DNA from 4 places in the Rhizobium sp. SRDI943 genome. Region 2 is predicted to be linked to each of the others. Evidence: predicted binding sites of a transcription regulator. Region 2 holds the regulator's gene; each other region holds the start of a gene.
What was found. The regulator PhoB, encoded in region 2, activates phosphate uptake and scavenging genes when phosphate is short. The targets are predictions, from matches to a motif close to TGTCATNNANCTGTCAT.
Positions count from the first base shown of each region.

Region 1: a site for PhoB is predicted at 2,241-2,257, ahead of AC245Y_RS16395 (DUF1045 domain-containing protein). Genes of this name have one in related genera too.
Region 3: a site for PhoB is predicted at 2,862-2,878, ahead of AC245Y_RS21445 (DUF1868 domain-containing protein). Genes of this name have one in related genera too.
Region 4: a site for PhoB is predicted at 2,415-2,431, ahead of AC245Y_RS14960 (BtaA family protein). Genes of this name have one in related genera too.

Region 1 covers NZ_CM172787.1:3,182,912-3,186,847, forward strand. Annotated here, with positions in the region: gene uraD (2-oxo-4-hydroxy-4-carboxy-5-ureidoimidazoline decarboxylase) at 1-419, opposite strand, end outside; gene puuE (allantoinase PuuE) at 419-1,342, opposite strand; gene AC245Y_RS16395 (DUF1045 domain-containing protein) at 1,458-2,165, opposite strand; gene AC245Y_RS16400 (NAD(P)/FAD-dependent oxidoreductase) at 2,280-3,458, opposite strand; gene mnmC2 (tRNA (5-methylaminomethyl-2-thiouridine)(34)-methyltransferase MnmC2) at 3,457-3,936, shown strand, end outside.
Region 2 covers NZ_CM172787.1:181,126-185,061, forward strand. Annotated here, with positions in the region: gene pstB (phosphate ABC transporter ATP-binding protein PstB) at 1-751, shown strand, start outside; gene phoU (phosphate signaling complex protein PhoU) at 796-1,509, shown strand; gene phoB (phosphate regulon transcriptional regulator PhoB) at 1,644-2,327, shown strand; gene AC245Y_RS00935 (GcrA family cell cycle regulator) at 2,611-3,144, opposite strand; gene AC245Y_RS00940 (aspartate aminotransferase family protein) at 3,565-3,936, shown strand, end outside.
Region 3 covers NZ_CM172787.1:4,270,428-4,274,363, reverse strand. Annotated here, with positions in the region: gene hisC (histidinol-phosphate transaminase) at 1-984, shown strand, start outside; gene AC245Y_RS21455 (polyprenyl synthetase family protein) at 995-1,909, opposite strand; gene mtgA (monofunctional biosynthetic peptidoglycan transglycosylase) at 2,045-2,782, shown strand; gene AC245Y_RS21445 (DUF1868 domain-containing protein) at 2,929-3,651, shown strand; gene AC245Y_RS21440 (glutathione S-transferase family protein) at 3,665-3,936, shown strand, end outside.
Region 4 covers NZ_CM172787.1:2,892,862-2,896,797, forward strand. Annotated here, with positions in the region: gene AC245Y_RS14950 (lytic transglycosylase domain-containing protein) at 1-791, shown strand, start outside; gene AC245Y_RS14955 (serine hydrolase domain-containing protein) at 836-2,257, opposite strand; gene AC245Y_RS14960 (BtaA family protein) at 2,476-3,720, shown strand; gene AC245Y_RS14965 (class I SAM-dependent methyltransferase) at 3,717-3,936, shown strand, end outside.

The sequences.
Region 1 (3,936 bases), 1.8 Mb from region 2:
TCCTTGCCATTGCCGATCCGTGTTTCGAAAGCCGCCAAGATGTCGTCCTTACCGAGCCCCTTGACGGCAATGATGAAGGGAAAGCCGAATTTTTCGACATAGGCCGAATTGAGTTCGGTGAAGCGGGCATGTTCGGCCGCGCTCAGGCGGTCGAGACCGGCGCCGGACTGCTCCTTCCGGCTGTCTTCAGTGAGTTCGCCTGCTATCGCGAGGCGCCCGGCAAGGTCAGGATGGGCGCTGAGCACGCCGAGACGCTCCTGCGGGCTTGCCACCCGAAAGACAGCGGTTAGCGACGCATGCACACCGGCCGCCGTCAGCGGCTCCGTCACGTGGCCGGCGTCATAGGCGCGCTCGGCGATGAAAGGCGAATGTTCAAAGACGCCGCCGAAGCGGGAGACAAAATCCTCTCGCGACATCATCAGAGCGCTTCCGGCTGATGGTGCTTGTGCCAGTGCTCGGCGATCTCGATACGGCGCGGAATCCAGACCTTGTCGTGCTTCAGGACATATTCGATGAAGCGCTTCAGCGCCGCCGCCCGGCCGGGACGTCCAACGAGGCGGCAATGCAAACCGACCGACATCATCTTCGGGCTGCCCGCCTTGCCTTCCTCATAAAGCGTATCGAAGGCATCCTTCAGATAGGTGAAGAACTGATCGCCGGCATTGAAGCCCTGCGGCGTCGCAAAACGCATGTCGTTGGTTTCGAGCGTATAGGGGATGATCAGGAAGGGTTTCCCGGCGACGCCTTTCACCCAGTAAGGCAGGTCATCAGCATAAGAATCGGAGGAATAGAGAAAACCGCCCTCCTCCTGCGCCAACCGAAGCGTATTGTCGGAAGGCTTGCCCTGATACAGGCCGTAAGGCCGCTCGCCGGTAAGCTCGGTGTGCAGGCGCACAGCTTCGAGGATATGTTTGCGCTCCAGATCTTCAGGAAAATCCTTGTATTCCAGCCATCGGTAGCCGTGGCTGGCGATCTCCCAGCCCGCCTCCTTCATCGCGGCAACGGCCTCGGGGTTGCGGGCCATCGCCAGCGTCACGCCGTAGACGGTTGCCTGCACCTTGAGATCGGTGAACATCCGCCAGAGGCGCCAGAAGCCGGCACGCGAACCATACTCATAGATCGATTCCATGTTGAGGTTGCGCTGCCCTGGCCAGGCGGCCGCACCGACGATCTCCGACAGCAGGTTTTCGGAAGCCGGATCGCCGTCGAGGATCGAGCTTTCGCCGCCCTCCTCGTAGTTGATGACGAACTGCACGGCGATGCGTGCCTCGTCCGGCCATTTCGGATCGGGCGTCAGACGCCCGTAACCGACGAGATTGCGCGGATAAGTCTCGGATACCATCAAATCACCTTCTGAAAAGACGGGGAACGGTAGCATCCGCAGCCGGAATGTCGAGACGGAAACTGCTCAGCCGGATTTTGCCTTTACGGCACAAGCGTTTAGCTCACCAGCAGATTCAAGCGATTTTGCGCGCACTGACCTCGCCCATCGGATGCAGCGAATGAACGCGGAAAGGACCGCCAGTGCCCTCTTCGATCATCAGCGCCACGTTCGAAACCGTAACAGGTTCGCAGAGGACAGGCTCGAAGATCGTCCGCAACGCTGGCTCGATGCGCGGCATGTCGATCGCGTTGACGGGGCCTGTCACCGGCATATGGAAGCGGAACTCCTCCATCACATAGGGATTGCCCCAGCGATGCAGATTGGAAAATTGCGTCGCCGACAGCCCGTCCGGATCGCTGCGTTCGATCTCGGCCTCGCTGAGCGGTGCGCGAAAACGATCGAATTCCTGCACGATCGCCGAGGCGAGATACTGGATCTGCTCGCAGGGAGCGCTCGGGAGCAGGCTGTAGAAATTGCCGAGCCGGGCGACTTCGATACGCGGAATTTGGAAGGGAACGAAGGTCCCGGAAAAACGCATCAGATCGCGCAGGAGTTGCGATTCGGCCATGTCGTGGGACAGATGAAAGGGCGCCTTCAAAATACCGTGAAAGCCGTAGCGGCGAGGCACGGCGGTATGGAAGGCGATCTCGTGAATGCCGAGACCACGAACGGCCGGAGGCTCCATCATATCGCCCGAAAACACGTTTCGGCCAAGCCAATTGGCGGCCACGAGCGACAACGAGTCGCCCGCCGGAGGCGTGAAGCAAATGGCATAGCGCATGCAATTTCCTCCATCAAGGAAGTGAGCGCCGTTTTGATCCGGCGCTGTCGATGCGCAAGCAGATAGGTGATTTGCATGACAGAATAACGAAACGTAGCGGCGCCTAATTCACGTTTAACGTGAAGCCGCCGCAATATGGCTTGAAATTGCGAAGCTTTCCGGCAGCAAAAATCCGCAGTCTGTATCGCCTGCGATACATATCGCCGCCTCTGCCAGCCGGTGGGCCAGGCCGAAGCTGACCTTGAAGCCGCCGGTCAGCGCGATCAGGCGCCGGTGGTCGGGATGGCGGCCGATCATTGGATCACGGTCGATCGCCTTCGGGCGAAGCCCGGCCCAGCGCTCGACAACGGGAGCGTCGCGAAGCATCGGCACGATACCGCGCGCCGCCTCGATCAGCGCGTCGAGCTGGACGTCGGTGGATGTAGGATGGTCAAAACGGTTCTCACTGGTGCTGCCGATTGCCACATGCCCGCCTTCATGCGCGACGACATAGAGCCCGTCCAGGAAGATCGTCGGCAGCGCCGGGTCGATATCGGCGTTCAACAGTGCCGCCTGCCCCTTGACCGGCTGGCCGAGCGGCTGTTTCAGCCCCGGCGTCAGTCCCTGCAACAGCGGAAAGGACTGATGGCCGGCAGCCAGGATGCAGTGACTGAAAACAATGGTTTCGCCCTCGATTTCGGCCGTACCGCGATCGGGATCGAGGCCGGCAACCGTCGCATGCTCCAGGATACGAACATGCTTTGCCCGCCGCAGGAAGGCGATAAGCGCTGCGATCAGCAAACGCGGCGCAACGCGGGCGGCGAGCGTGTCGTGCACGAAGCCGCTCTCACCGGCAGACGCTTCGATCCAGCCGTCGATCGGCGGCCTGTCGAGGACATGCCAGTGGAAGCGGCGGTCGCCCACCCACCAATGCTGTTCAGCGTCCTCGAAACGGCCGCGCGCTATTGTGTTGAGATGCGGCTTCGGCAGCGGGATCAGCCGTCCGGACCTGCTATAACCGGCGGAAAGCCCGGTCTCGAATTCGAGCGCGGCGATCTCGGCTTCGAGCGAGACCAGCGCATCGAACTGGAACTGCTTCTTCTCCGACCACTGGTACGGCATGTGTGGCATCAGCGCGCCGAGCACGCCGCCGCTTGCACCTTCGCCCAACCTGCCGGCGTCGGCAATAACGGCACGGATGCCCCGGCGCTCGGCATGGACGGCCGCCCAGAGTCCCATGATACCGCCGCCGACGATCAGCAATTCTGAGGACGATTGACCTGAGACCGGCTGAGGATTATCGGCTTTTTCCATGACAGACGTGAACCCCGATCAGATTGGCGCGGGCGCGCCGCAGCCGCTCGAATGGCGCGACGGCGATATGCCCTATTCCACCGCCTTTGGCGATCATTTTTATTGCCAGACCGATGGGCGGTTGGAATGCGGCCATGTTTTTCTCGCCGGCAATGGCCTGCCAGAGCGCTGGAACGGGCGGCAGAGATTCCGGATCGGAGAACTCGGCTTCGGCACCGGTCTGAACTTCGCTGAGACCTGGCGGCAATGGAAGCTCCACCGTGCAGACGGCCAGCAGCTACATTTTACCTCCTTCGAACTGCACCCGATGCGCGGTGAAGAAATCGGCCGGGCGCTATCGCACTGGCCGGAGATCGACGCCGAACGTCAGGTGCTGACGGCGGCCTGGCCGGAAATACCGGCCGGTATCGTGCGCCTCGATCTCGATGCCCAGACGACGCTCGGCGTCGTATGCGGCTATGCCTTGGACGGCGTCGCG
Region 2 (3,936 bases):
TAAGATGATCGGAAAGGATGTCTCGGTTTACTACGGCGAAAAGCGCGCGCTATTCGATGTGAACCTGAACATCCGCGAAAACACCGTAACCGCCCTGATCGGCCCGTCCGGCTGCGGCAAGTCGACCTTCCTGCGCAGCCTCAACCGCATGAACGACACGATCGACGGCTGCCGCGTCACCGGCAAGATCACGCTCGACACCGACGATATCTATGATCCCGATATCGACGTCGTCGAACTTCGCGCCCGCGTCGGCATGGTCTTCCAGAAGCCGAACCCGTTCCCGAAGACGATCTATGAAAACGTCTCCTACGGCCCGCGCATCCATGGCCTCGCCAAGTCGAAGGCCGATCTCGACCAAATCGTCGAGACCAGCCTGCAGCGCGCCGGCCTCTGGAACGAGGTCAAGGACCGCGTGCACGAGTCCGGCACCGGCCTGTCGGGCGGTCAGCAGCAGCGCCTCTGCATTGCCCGTGCCGTCGCCGTCAGCCCGGAAGTGATCCTGATGGACGAGCCCTGCTCGGCGCTCGACCCGATCGCCACCGCCAAGGTCGAGGAGCTGATCCACGAGCTGCGCGAGAACTACACGATCGTCATCGTCACCCACTCCATGCAGCAGGCCGCGCGTGTTTCGCAGCGCACCGCCATGTTCCACCTCGGCAATCTCGTCGAGGAGAACGACACCGACAAGATGTTCACCAATCCCGACGATCCGCGCACCCAGGACTACATCATGGGTCGCTTCGGCTGATTTTGGCGTCACCAAGCCTTTCCGTTATTCGAGGATAAAGCCCCATGGCATCGACACATATTTATTCTGCCTATGATGATGATCTGAAGTTCCTGTCCAGGCGGATTTCCGAAATGGGCGGCCTGGCCGAGCAGATGGTCGCCGAAGCCGTGCGGGCGCTCGTCAACGGCGATACCGCGCTGGCGCAGAAGGTCATCTCCGACGATGTGATCCTCGATCACGCCGAACGCGAAATCGGCGACAAGGCGATCGTCACCATCGCCCGCCGCCAGCCGATGGCCGCGGACCTGCGCGAAATCATGGGTTCGATCCGCATCGCCGCCGATCTCGAACGTGTCGGCGACCTCGGCAAGAACACTGCCAAGCGCGTCATCGCCGTCCAAAGCACCGGCGTTCCCCGCAAGCTCGCCCGCGGCCTCGAGCATCTGTCCGAGCTGGCGCTCGTCCAGCTCAAGGAAGTGCTCGACGTCTACACCAATCGTTCCGCCGACAAGGCGAATGCGATCCGCGAACGCGACAACGAGATCGACGCGATGTACACCTCGCTGTTCCGCGAGCTCCTGACCTACATGATGGAAGATCCGCGCAACATCACCAGCTGCACGCATCTTCTCTTCTGCGCCAAGAACATCGAGCGCATCGGCGACCACGCCACCAACATCGCCGAGACGATCTATTACATGACGACAGGCGCGCAGCCGGAAGGCGATCGGCCGAAGGACGACAGCGCCAACACCGTCGGCGCGGTCACCGAATAACTGCCCACACCCCGCCGCTTGCGTGCGCGCCCGTCCGGGCGCGCAAAGAGGTCGCAGCCAATTTTTAAATTTGCGCAGGATGCATTGCTTAAATCACCCTGGTTTAAGGATCATGCGCGAGGAGACCGACACGCATGATCCCGAGAGTTGCAGTTGTTGAAGACGAAGAAGCCCTCAGCGTGCTTCTTCGCTACAATCTCGAAGCGGAAGGCTTCGAGGTCGATACCATCCTTCGTGGCGACGAAGCCGAAATGCGGCTTCAGGAGCGCACGCCCGATCTTCTCATCCTTGATTGGATGCTGCCCGGCGTCTCCGGCATCGAGCTCTGCCGGCGCCTGCGCATGCGGCCGGAGACCGAGCGTCTGCCGATCATCATGCTGACGGCGCGCGGCGAAGAGAGCGAGCGTGTCCGCGGATTGTCGACGGGCGCCGACGACTATGTCGTCAAGCCCTTCTCGACCCCCGAGCTCGTTGCCCGCGTCAAGGCGATGCTGCGTCGCGCCCGTCCCGAGGTGCTGTCGACGGTGCTGAAATGCGGTGACATCGAACTTGACCGTGAGACCCATCGCGTCCATCGCAAGACCCGCGAAGTCCGCCTCGGCCCCACCGAATTCCGCCTGCTGGAATTCCTGATGTCGTCGCCGGGCCGGGTCTTCTCCCGCTCACAGCTGTTGGATGGTGTCTGGGGCCACGATATCTATGTCGACGAGCGCACCGTCGACGTCCATGTCGGCCGCCTGCGCAAGGCGCTGAATTTCTCCAACATGCAGGACGTCATCCGCACCGTCCGCGGCGCCGGTTATTCGATGGAAGCCTGAGGGCTTTTTCGTCATGCTCGGGCTTGTCCCGCTGCTGTCCGGTTCGCGGCGATGGACTGCCCCTCATCTGGCTGCCGCCACCTTCTCCCCGTAAACGGGGCGAAGGGGATATGCCGCGACCTCTCCGTTCCCCACAACCTCGTGCAGGGCACGTCCCCTCGCCCCGTTTACGGGGAGAGGGTTAGGGTGAGGGGCAGCCATCCCCGCAATGAGCGCTTCCATCCGCGCATAAAAAAACGGGCCACTTGGCCCGTTTTCTGCATTCTAACGATGGTCAGCCCGTTCAGCTGGCCCGCGCCGCTGCCCGGCGGCGTTCGTTCACCGGCTGGTAGGCGAGCTTCTGGTGATAGCTGCAATATGGCGAATTGTCGGGGGATTCGCAGCCGCAGAAATGGAAGTCGTCCTTCAGCGGATCGCCGACCGGCCACTTGCAGGTGCGTTCGGTCAGTTCCGTCAGGCCGAGGCGGCGGGAAATCGGCACCACCACATTGCCTCTCGGCACGTATTCCATTTCCTCGATCGTTTCGATCTCGATCTCTTCCTTCAGCATCGTCGCGCCCTGCTGGCGGGTAACGGTGCGGGTGGTGATCCGAGAGGCGAAGTTCGGCGCGCGCGGCGCCGATGTATTGCGCTTCGGCGTTCGCGCCGCGGTGTTGGTGCCGCCGGCCTTGGCACGGCCGGGAAGGCACAGCCGGTGCACTTTACCGATGACCGCGTTTCGGCTGACACCGCCAAGTTGTGCCGCGATCTGGCTCGCGCTCAGTCCTTCGGCCCAAAGCTTCTTGAGTTTCTCGACCCGCTCGTCTGTCCAGTTCATGCCCTGTCTCCACCTTTTGCGTTGGTGATGGCAGAATCCCTCACCGTTGTCCCGGGAGCTCCGAAACAAGAAACGCTTGATCAATTTTGGTGACTAGTTCCGCCGCATGCAGTCTAGTAATTGATCTTTAACCTAGTGTGAGCCTGACTCCGTGACAAGAGTCGCATGAATCCGGATGAATCGAATTCGTAGTTTTCCCCAACTTGCTGTCCCTGCGTGGCATTTCTGCAATAATGCCTGTTGAAGACTGAAAATGCCGCTGTACACCCGTGCTGCATACGCTAAGGGCGCCGTTTTGTTGACATTGCAGCGCGAAAGGGAAATAGTGCCACTCGCCGCCGCAAGGCGGCATTTTTGATTTTTCGGGCCTGGTTTCCTTAGCCGGAGTCATTGCCCGGCAACTTTGATGGAGATCGCGCCATGGCTGAAGCCGCGCCGCTTTATGACACCTATTCTCGTGCCCCGCTGCGGTTCGAGCGAGGCGAGGGCGTATGGCTGATTACCGAAACTGGCGAGCGATATCTCGATTTCGGCGCCGGCGTCGCCGTCACCTCCGTCGGCCACAGCAATCCGCATGTGGTCGGCGCGCTGAAGGAGCAGGCCGACAAGGTCTGGCACCTGTCGAACATCTACGAGATCCCCGGACAGGAGCGTCTGGCTAAACGCCTGACCGACGCCACCTTCGCCGACAAGGTGTTCTTCACCAATTCGGGTGCCGAGGCGCTTGAATGCGCGATCAAGACGGCGCGCCGCTATCAGTTTTCCAAGGGCCATCCCGAGCGCTTCCATATC
Region 3 (3,936 bases), 740 kb from region 2:
GTCAAGCTCAATACCAACGAGAGCCCTTACGGTCCGTCCCCGAAGGCGCTTGAGGCGATCCGGGAAGCGGCGGACGATCGTCTGCGGCTCTATCCCGATCCCACCGCCACGGAATTGCGCGAGACGATCGCGGCGCGTTTCGGCCTGACGGCGGAGGAAGTATTCGTCGGCAATGGCTCCGACGAGGTTCTCGCGCATGCGTTCCAGGCGCTGCTGAAACATGAGCGGCCGCTTCTCTATCCTGATGTGACCTACGCCTTCTATTCGACCTATAGCCTGCTATACGGCGTCGAAGCGATCGAGGTGCCTGTTGACGATGGGTTCCGGATCCGGCTGGACGATTACGACAGGCCTTGCGGCGCGATCATCATCCCCAATCCGAACGCGCCGACCGGCATTGCCCTGCCGCTCACCGGCATCGAGGCACTTCTTGCCGCCCATCCGGATGCGGTCGTCGTCATAGACGAGGCCTATATCGATTTCGGCGGTGAGAGCGCCGCCGGGCTCGTTTCAACCTATCCCAACCTACTGGTGATCCAGACCCTGTCGAAGTCCCGTTCACTTGCCGGTCTGCGCATCGGATTCGCGCTGGGGCAGCGGCCGCTGATCGAGGCGCTGGAGCGGGTCAAGGACAGCTTCAATTCCTATCCGCTCGATCGTCTGGCGCAGCTTGCCGCGACGGCAGCGATCAAGGACGAGGCGTGGTTCGAGACAGGCCGGAGGAACATCATCGCCAGCCGGGAAAGCCTTGTTAGGGAACTCGAAGCGCTGGATTTCAAGGTTCTGCCGTCCCAGGCGAATTTCGTTTTCGCAAGGCACCAAAGCCGTTCTGGCGCAGCATTTCAAGCCGCTCTGCGGGAGCGCGGCATTCTCGTCCGGCATTTTGCCAAGCCGCGTATTTCGGACTTCCTGCGGATCAGCATCGGCACGGATGACGAGTGTGCCCGTCTGGTCTCCGCTCTCCAGGAGATACTGGCAGCCTGACCTGCTGGGGTCAGCTCTTCCGGTCGGCGATGAAATGCGCTGCAGCGATGAGGGTCGAGGCGCGGGGGCCATAGGGGGCCAGCAGCGCCTCGGCATCGCGGACATGCTCACGGAGCTGGGTCTCGGCCCATTCCATGCCGCGCAGGGCCACAAGCGTTCCCTTGCCGCGGGCCGCATCCTTGCCGGTCGCCTTGCCCATGGTCGCCGCATCCGAAGTCAGGTCGAGAATGTCGTCGGCAAGCTGGAAAGCAAGGCCGATCTTTTCGCCGAAGGCGCGCAGGCGGCGGCGATCTTCCGGCAGGCTTGCCGAGATGATGGCGCCGGCTTCGCAGGCGAAGCGGATCAGCGCGCCTGTTTTCATCGCCTGCAGGCGGATGATGCCGGCCTCTTCGGGGGCCTGCTTTTCCGCCGCGAGATCAAGCGCCTGGCCGCCGGCCATGCCGCCGAGACCGGCTGCGCGGGCAAGGGCCAGCACCAGCGATGCCTTGTTCGTATCGGCAAGGGTCGTTTCCGGCGCGGCGATGATGTCGAAGGCATAGGTCAGCAGGCTGTCGCCGGCAAGGATCGCCGTCGCTTCGTCGAACTTGATGTGTACCGTCGGTTTGCCGCGGCGCAGGTCGTCATCGTCCATGGCCGGCAGGTCGTCATGCACGAGGGAATAGCAGTGGACGCATTCGAGCGCGGCGCCGACGCGAAGTGCCGCCTCAGCGTCGCCGCCGAGAAGGGCTGCACTTTCGACGACGAGAAACGGGCGCAGCCGCTTGCCGCCGTTCAGCACGGCATAATGCATGGCATCGCGCAGCCTCTCGGGCCTGGCGATTTCATCGGAAAGGGCACTCGGTGAAAGCAATGCGTCGAGCAGCGCCTCGATGTCGCGGGCGTTGTTCTTCAGCCTCGTCTCGAAAGTGTCCGGGTTCGCGTCCATGGGCGCTGTTTGGCATGAGCGCCCCCGGGCTTGCAACGGAATTGTCGATGGCGGCAGCAAGATTCGCCGCGCACTCTGGCATAAGCTCTGCACAGGCGTTATGAGAACGACAGGAGCGAAATCGGACTGGGGACATTGGATATAGCGCCAGAGAGAGAGGACAGCGTCGACATGCCGGCTCGTCGGCGATGGTTCGAAGACAGGCGTGTGTTGAAACGCATTGTTCTTGCCGTGCTGATCGTGCTGATCCTTCCCTATGCGCTGATCTTTCTCTATCTGCTGCCGTTCATTCATCCCGTCTCGACACTAATGCTGCGCGATCTCGTGCTGCTGCGTGGTTACGACAGGCAATGGGTGTCGCTTGATAACATCGCCCCTGTTGTGGTGCAGTCGGTGATGATGTCGGAGGACGGGCAATATTGCTTTCACGGCGGCGTCGACTGGGCGGAAATGCGCATGCTGGTCGAGGATACGCTGAAAGGTCAGGCGACGCGCGGCGGCAGCACGATCCCGATGCAGACGGCGAAAAACCTCTTCCTCTGGAACGGCCGCTCCTTCGTGCGCAAGGCGCTGGAACTTCCGCTCGCGGTGAGCACGGATTTTGTCCTGTCGAAACGACGGCTGATGGAAATCTATCTCAATATCGCCGAATGGGGTCCCGGCATTTACGGTATCGAGGCGGCGGCCCAGCATCATTTCAAGGTGCCGGCCTCGAAGCTGACGCGGCGCCAGGCATCGCTGCTTGCCGTCTCGCTGCCGAACCCCATCGACCGCAATGCCGGCAAGCCCGGACGAGGTCTTCGCCGGCTCGCCGGCGTGATCGAGAGACGCGCACAAGGTTCGGGCGATTACATCAGGTGCATCTATGATTGAGATCAGAACTTATCGCTAGAACAGGATGTCGTCCGAAAACCGCTCACACTTTTCGGTATCGTGCTCGAGACGTGGCAAGTGTCATCTGACATTCTTGGTTCTGCCATATGGGCGAATGCAGTCCAACCAGAGCCCCCGAGTCGCCCATGACCATCACGACATTTTCGCCCGAGCTTCTCTTTTATTCGAAGAGGCACAATCCAACCCCGCCCGCCCATCTCGGCAGCCGTTATCGCAAGGTCGGCGGCTTTCTGCCGGAAGCCGGCAACACCATCGTTTGCCATATCGAGAAGGGTTCGCAAACGCAGGCGGTGCTGATCGAGGCGCGTGAGAAATATCTGGCGATGCCCGAAGCCCCGCAGTTCCTCTTCACGCCGATATCAAGCATTCACATGACACTTTTCGAAGGTGTCATCGAGACCAGGCGCCGCCAGGATTGCTGGCCGGGCGATCTACCTCTCGATACGCCGATCGACGACATGATAGCGCTGATGGCGGCCCTGCTCGAAGGTTTCTCGATGGCCGATCCCTTCAAGGTCGCCATCGTCGAAGCTCGCCCGTCGGGCCTGCTCGTCGACGGGGCGACGGAGAGAGACCGCAAGGTCATGCGCGCCTGGCGCAATGCGCTGGCCGAGCTTCTGGGCTATCGCCAGCCGAACCATGAGGACTATAAGTTCCACATGACCTTCGCCTATGCGATCGAACGGTTGGAAGACGAAGCCTTGCCGCGCTGGCAGGCAATGCTCGACAACGTCGCCGACGATGTCCGCCGCAAGGCCCCTGTTTTCGAGCTGACCCCGCCGGCATTCTGCGTGTTCGAGGACATGAACCATTTCCACGAATTGTTGATCTTCGATTTCGAGGCATGAACGGGAGAAGCCCATGGATAGACCGACGCTCTACATCGCCAACAAGAACTATTCTTCCTGGTCGTTCCGGCCGTGGATGGCGCTGACGGGCGCCGGCGTCGATTTCGAGGAAGTCCTGATCCCCTTCGACTATCCTGGTGGCAATCCCGATATAAAGGCGGTCTCACCGACCGGGCGAGTACCACTTCTGCAGCATGGTGCATTGAAGATCTGGGAATCGCTGGCGATCATCGAATATGTCGCCGAGCTTTATCCGGACGCCGGCCTTCTGCCGAGGGATCGCGC
Region 4 (3,936 bases), 2.1 Mb from region 2:
CGAAACCCGGTGAAGATGCAACACTCGCCGCGATCCCGACAGCCGAAGGCGCAGCCGGTCAGGCGGTGGCAGGGGCCACCATTCCCCAGGCATCCCCTTCTCTGACCGCAACAGCGATGCCGGCCGTGACAGCCTCTCAGCCTGGCGATCTTACCATGCAGCCGACGGCCTATGCGCAGATCCCGCTGACGCCGGAAATGACGGCGATCCAGTCCGTCGTGCCGACGCCGCGTCCGGGAACGCCGGCCCAGCCGACGACGCAGCTTGCCTTTGCCGCGACACCGCAAAACAGCGCGCTTGCAGCACTTGCCGCCGTCGACACCACGCCGCGCGCCAGTATGGACTACGGTTTCGACGAATCCGGGCCGATCGATCCGCCGACGGCGCCGCCGATGTTCAGCGACGACGACAGAGACGATGCGCCGACCGTCGAGAAGAGCTTTGTCACCAAGCTCATCCAGAAATATTCGAAAATCTACGAAATTCCCGAGACCCTGCTCCATCGCGTCGTCCATCGCGAGAGCCGCTATAATGCCAAGGCCTACAACAAGCGCGGCTATTTCGGCCTGATGCAGATCAAGTACAACACCGCCAAGTCCATGGGCTACGGCGGTGCCCCGGGCGGCCTCTTCGATGCCGAGACCAACATCAAATATGCCGCGAAATATCTGCGCGGCGCCTGGCTCGTCTCCGACAGTAAGGAAGACGACGCCGTTCGCCTTTACGCGCGCGGTTATTATTACGATGCCAAGCGCAAGGGCATGACCGACATCGCCCAAGGCAACTACTGAAACCGGGCAATTTCTGAAACAGGGGTGACGGCTGAAACGGCGGCCTATGGCTGCGGCTGGGCTTGTCGTTGCGATCCGGCCTGCTGTTGCGCGCCCGATTGCGGCAGGGCCGTCAGGATCGCCTTCAACAGCGTCTGGGGCTGGTAGTCGAGCCGGCTCGGTGTCAGGCCAAGCCTGACGACCACCAGATTGGCGGAAGGCACGATCGCCACGCTCTGCCCATCGTGGCCCGTCAGCCAGAACGTATCCTCAGGCAGCCCGGCCTCAGCGCTCGAGCCGCCGGGTGCTAGCCAGGCTTGGCCCTGCGTATACCGGCCGTTTGAAGCCGCCGTCGGGGTGCGCATGGCGCCGACAAAACCCTCCGGCAACAGTCGCTGTCCGTTCCACACGCCGTCTTGCAGCAGGAACTGCCCAAAGCGCGCCCAGTCATGCGCCGTCGCATAAAGATAGGAGCTTCCGGCAAACGTGCCGCGCGCATCGAGTTCGAATACGGCGCTCGTCATGCCGAGCGGGGCAAACAACGCGTCGTGCGGATAGGAAAAAGCCGCCTGAGCATTGCCGACCCTGTCCATCCAGATGCGCGAGAGCAGCACGGCCGTGCCGCTAGAATAGCGGAAGCGTTGGCCGGGCGCTGCCTCCATCGGTGCATTGGCCGGCAGCGATACCATGTCGGTATCGAGATAGAGCATGCGCGTGACATCGGCGACGTCGCCATAGTCTTCGTTAAAGGCAAGGCCGCTCTCCATGCCGAGCAGATCGGAAACCTTGATTCTGGCGCGCGCATCGTTCTTCCACTGCGCCAACAGGTTATCATCGTCGAAGGAGACCTTGCCGCCAAGCATCAGCCGGCCGAGGACTGCCGCATTCACGGTCTTCGTCATCGACCAGCCGATCAACGGCGTCTTCGCCGAGAAGCCGGGGCCATAGGCCTCAGCGACGATGCGACCATTGCGCACCACCACGATCGCCCGCATTGCCGGGCCGGCAATTCCGGCATCGGCAAGCAGCGCGGCGATCTTCCCGTCCGCCGGATTGCCGGTCCCCTCGCCCTCCGGCCACAAGGCGTCATTCGCCTGCATTTTGGCCGGCGGATCGAAGGGCGCTGCCTTCGCAGCCGCCTCGAAATTGCCGTCCGGGACGCTCGTGCAGCCGAAAGCGCCGCGATAGAGCGCATAACTCGGCGCAAACAGTCCCATGAAGCGCGCCGTCACGCGATCGTTGTCGGGGTCGACGCTGACACGCACCAGCCGCAGTAGCGGATTTCCAGGCGCCTGGACGTCGTCATGGAGCACATCCTCCGCCTCCCGGCCGGCGATGAACACGTTGGAGCAGACGATCTTGGCGGCATAACCGTCGCCGACGCTGAGCAGTTCCGGCGGCCGGATGAAGAGCCAGCCGGCGGCAGTGATGACGAGGAGAACGAGAAGGAGAGCAAACGCCTTCAGGATACGCAGGACAAATCGCATGGCATTCCTCCATGCCGGGAGAGAAGCAGGAATCACACGCGCCGGAAAGGGGCCGAAGCGAAGAAGGACCATCGTCCCGATCACTTTCCCAGGAGTGCCATTCCGGTCGCTCTCCGGAGGAGGCCGAAGCCTCCCAGGAACGGCTCCCCACAGCCCGCGTCATCAAACTGTAGCAGAGGCGCGCTACACGCCCTGAACGCTAAAAAGGTGACAGACTCATGTCAGAATTTGCACCGGATGCCGGCTTCCGCAAGAACCGGAAACTCAAGGATGCCCTTCTCCGCCATAAGGCCTTTTCGAAGGATGGCTTTTCCGAGCGTCTCTTCGGCCTTCTTTTCTCCGGCCTCGTCTATCCGCAGATCTGGGAGGATCCGGATCTCGACATGCAGGCGATGGAGCTGAAGCCCAATCATCGCATCGTTACCATCGGCTCCGGCGGCTGCAACATGCTCGCCTATCTCTCCAAGGCGCCGGCCTCGATCGACGTCGTCGATCTCAACCCGCACCACATCGCGCTGAACCGCCTGAAGCTTGCCGCCTTCAAACATCTTCCAGGTCACGCCGATCTCGTCCGCTTCCTGGCAATGCCGAACGAGAAGTCGAACAGCCGTGCCTACGACCAGCATCTTGCCGCCCGCCTCGATGAGGCAACCCGCAGCTACTGGAACGGCCGCAAGTTCGGCCGCCGCCGCGTCACCGTTTTCGATCGCAACATTTACGAAACGGGTCTGCTCGGCCGCTTCATCGGCGCGGCCCACCTTCTTGCCCGCCTGCATGGCGTCAAACTGCGCGAGATGACCAAGACCCGCTCGATCCGCGAGCAGCGCCAGTTCTTCGACGAGCAGATCGCGCCGCTCTTCGAAAAGCCGGTCGTGCGCTGGATTACCGGCCGTAAGAGCTCGCTCTTCGGCCTCGGCATTCCGCCGCAGCAATATGACGAACTCGCAAGCCTTGCCGCCGATCATTCGATCGCACCGGTGCTGAAGCATCGCCTGGAAAAGCTCGCCTGTCATTTCCCGATGAGCGACAATTATTTCGCCTGGCAGGCCTTCGGCCGCCGTTACGGCACCGAAGCGGAGGGCCCGCTGCCGACCTATCTGAAGTCGGAGCACTATCAGGTGATCCGCGCCAATGTCGACCGCGTCAACGTTCACCACGCAAGCTTCACCGAGCTTCTGGCCCGCGAGCCGGCCGCCTCGCGCGACCGCTACATTCTGCTCGACGCGCAGGACTGGATGACGGACGAGCAGCTGAACGACGTCTGGACGGAAATCACCCGCACGGCGCGCGAAGGCGCCCGCGTGATCTTCCGCACCGCCGCCGAAAAGAGCATCATCGAAGGCCGCCTGGCTCCGGCGATCCGCGGCCAATGGGATTACTTCGAGGAAAAGTCGCGTGAACTGACTGCGCTCGATCGCTCGGCAATCTACGGCGGCTTCCACATCTACGGGAAGAAGGCGTGAGCAAGGTCGGTACTGAGACGGCAGGACAGAGCGACCAACATGCCAGCCTCATGGATGGCATGTACCGCTACCAGCGGCACATCTACGACCTGACCCGCAAATATTATCTTCTCGGCCGCGACAGCACGATCCGTAATCTCGACGTGGCCGAAGGCGGCAGCCTTCTGGAAGTCGGCTGCGGCACCGGGCGCAACATGGCCTTCGCCCACAGGCATT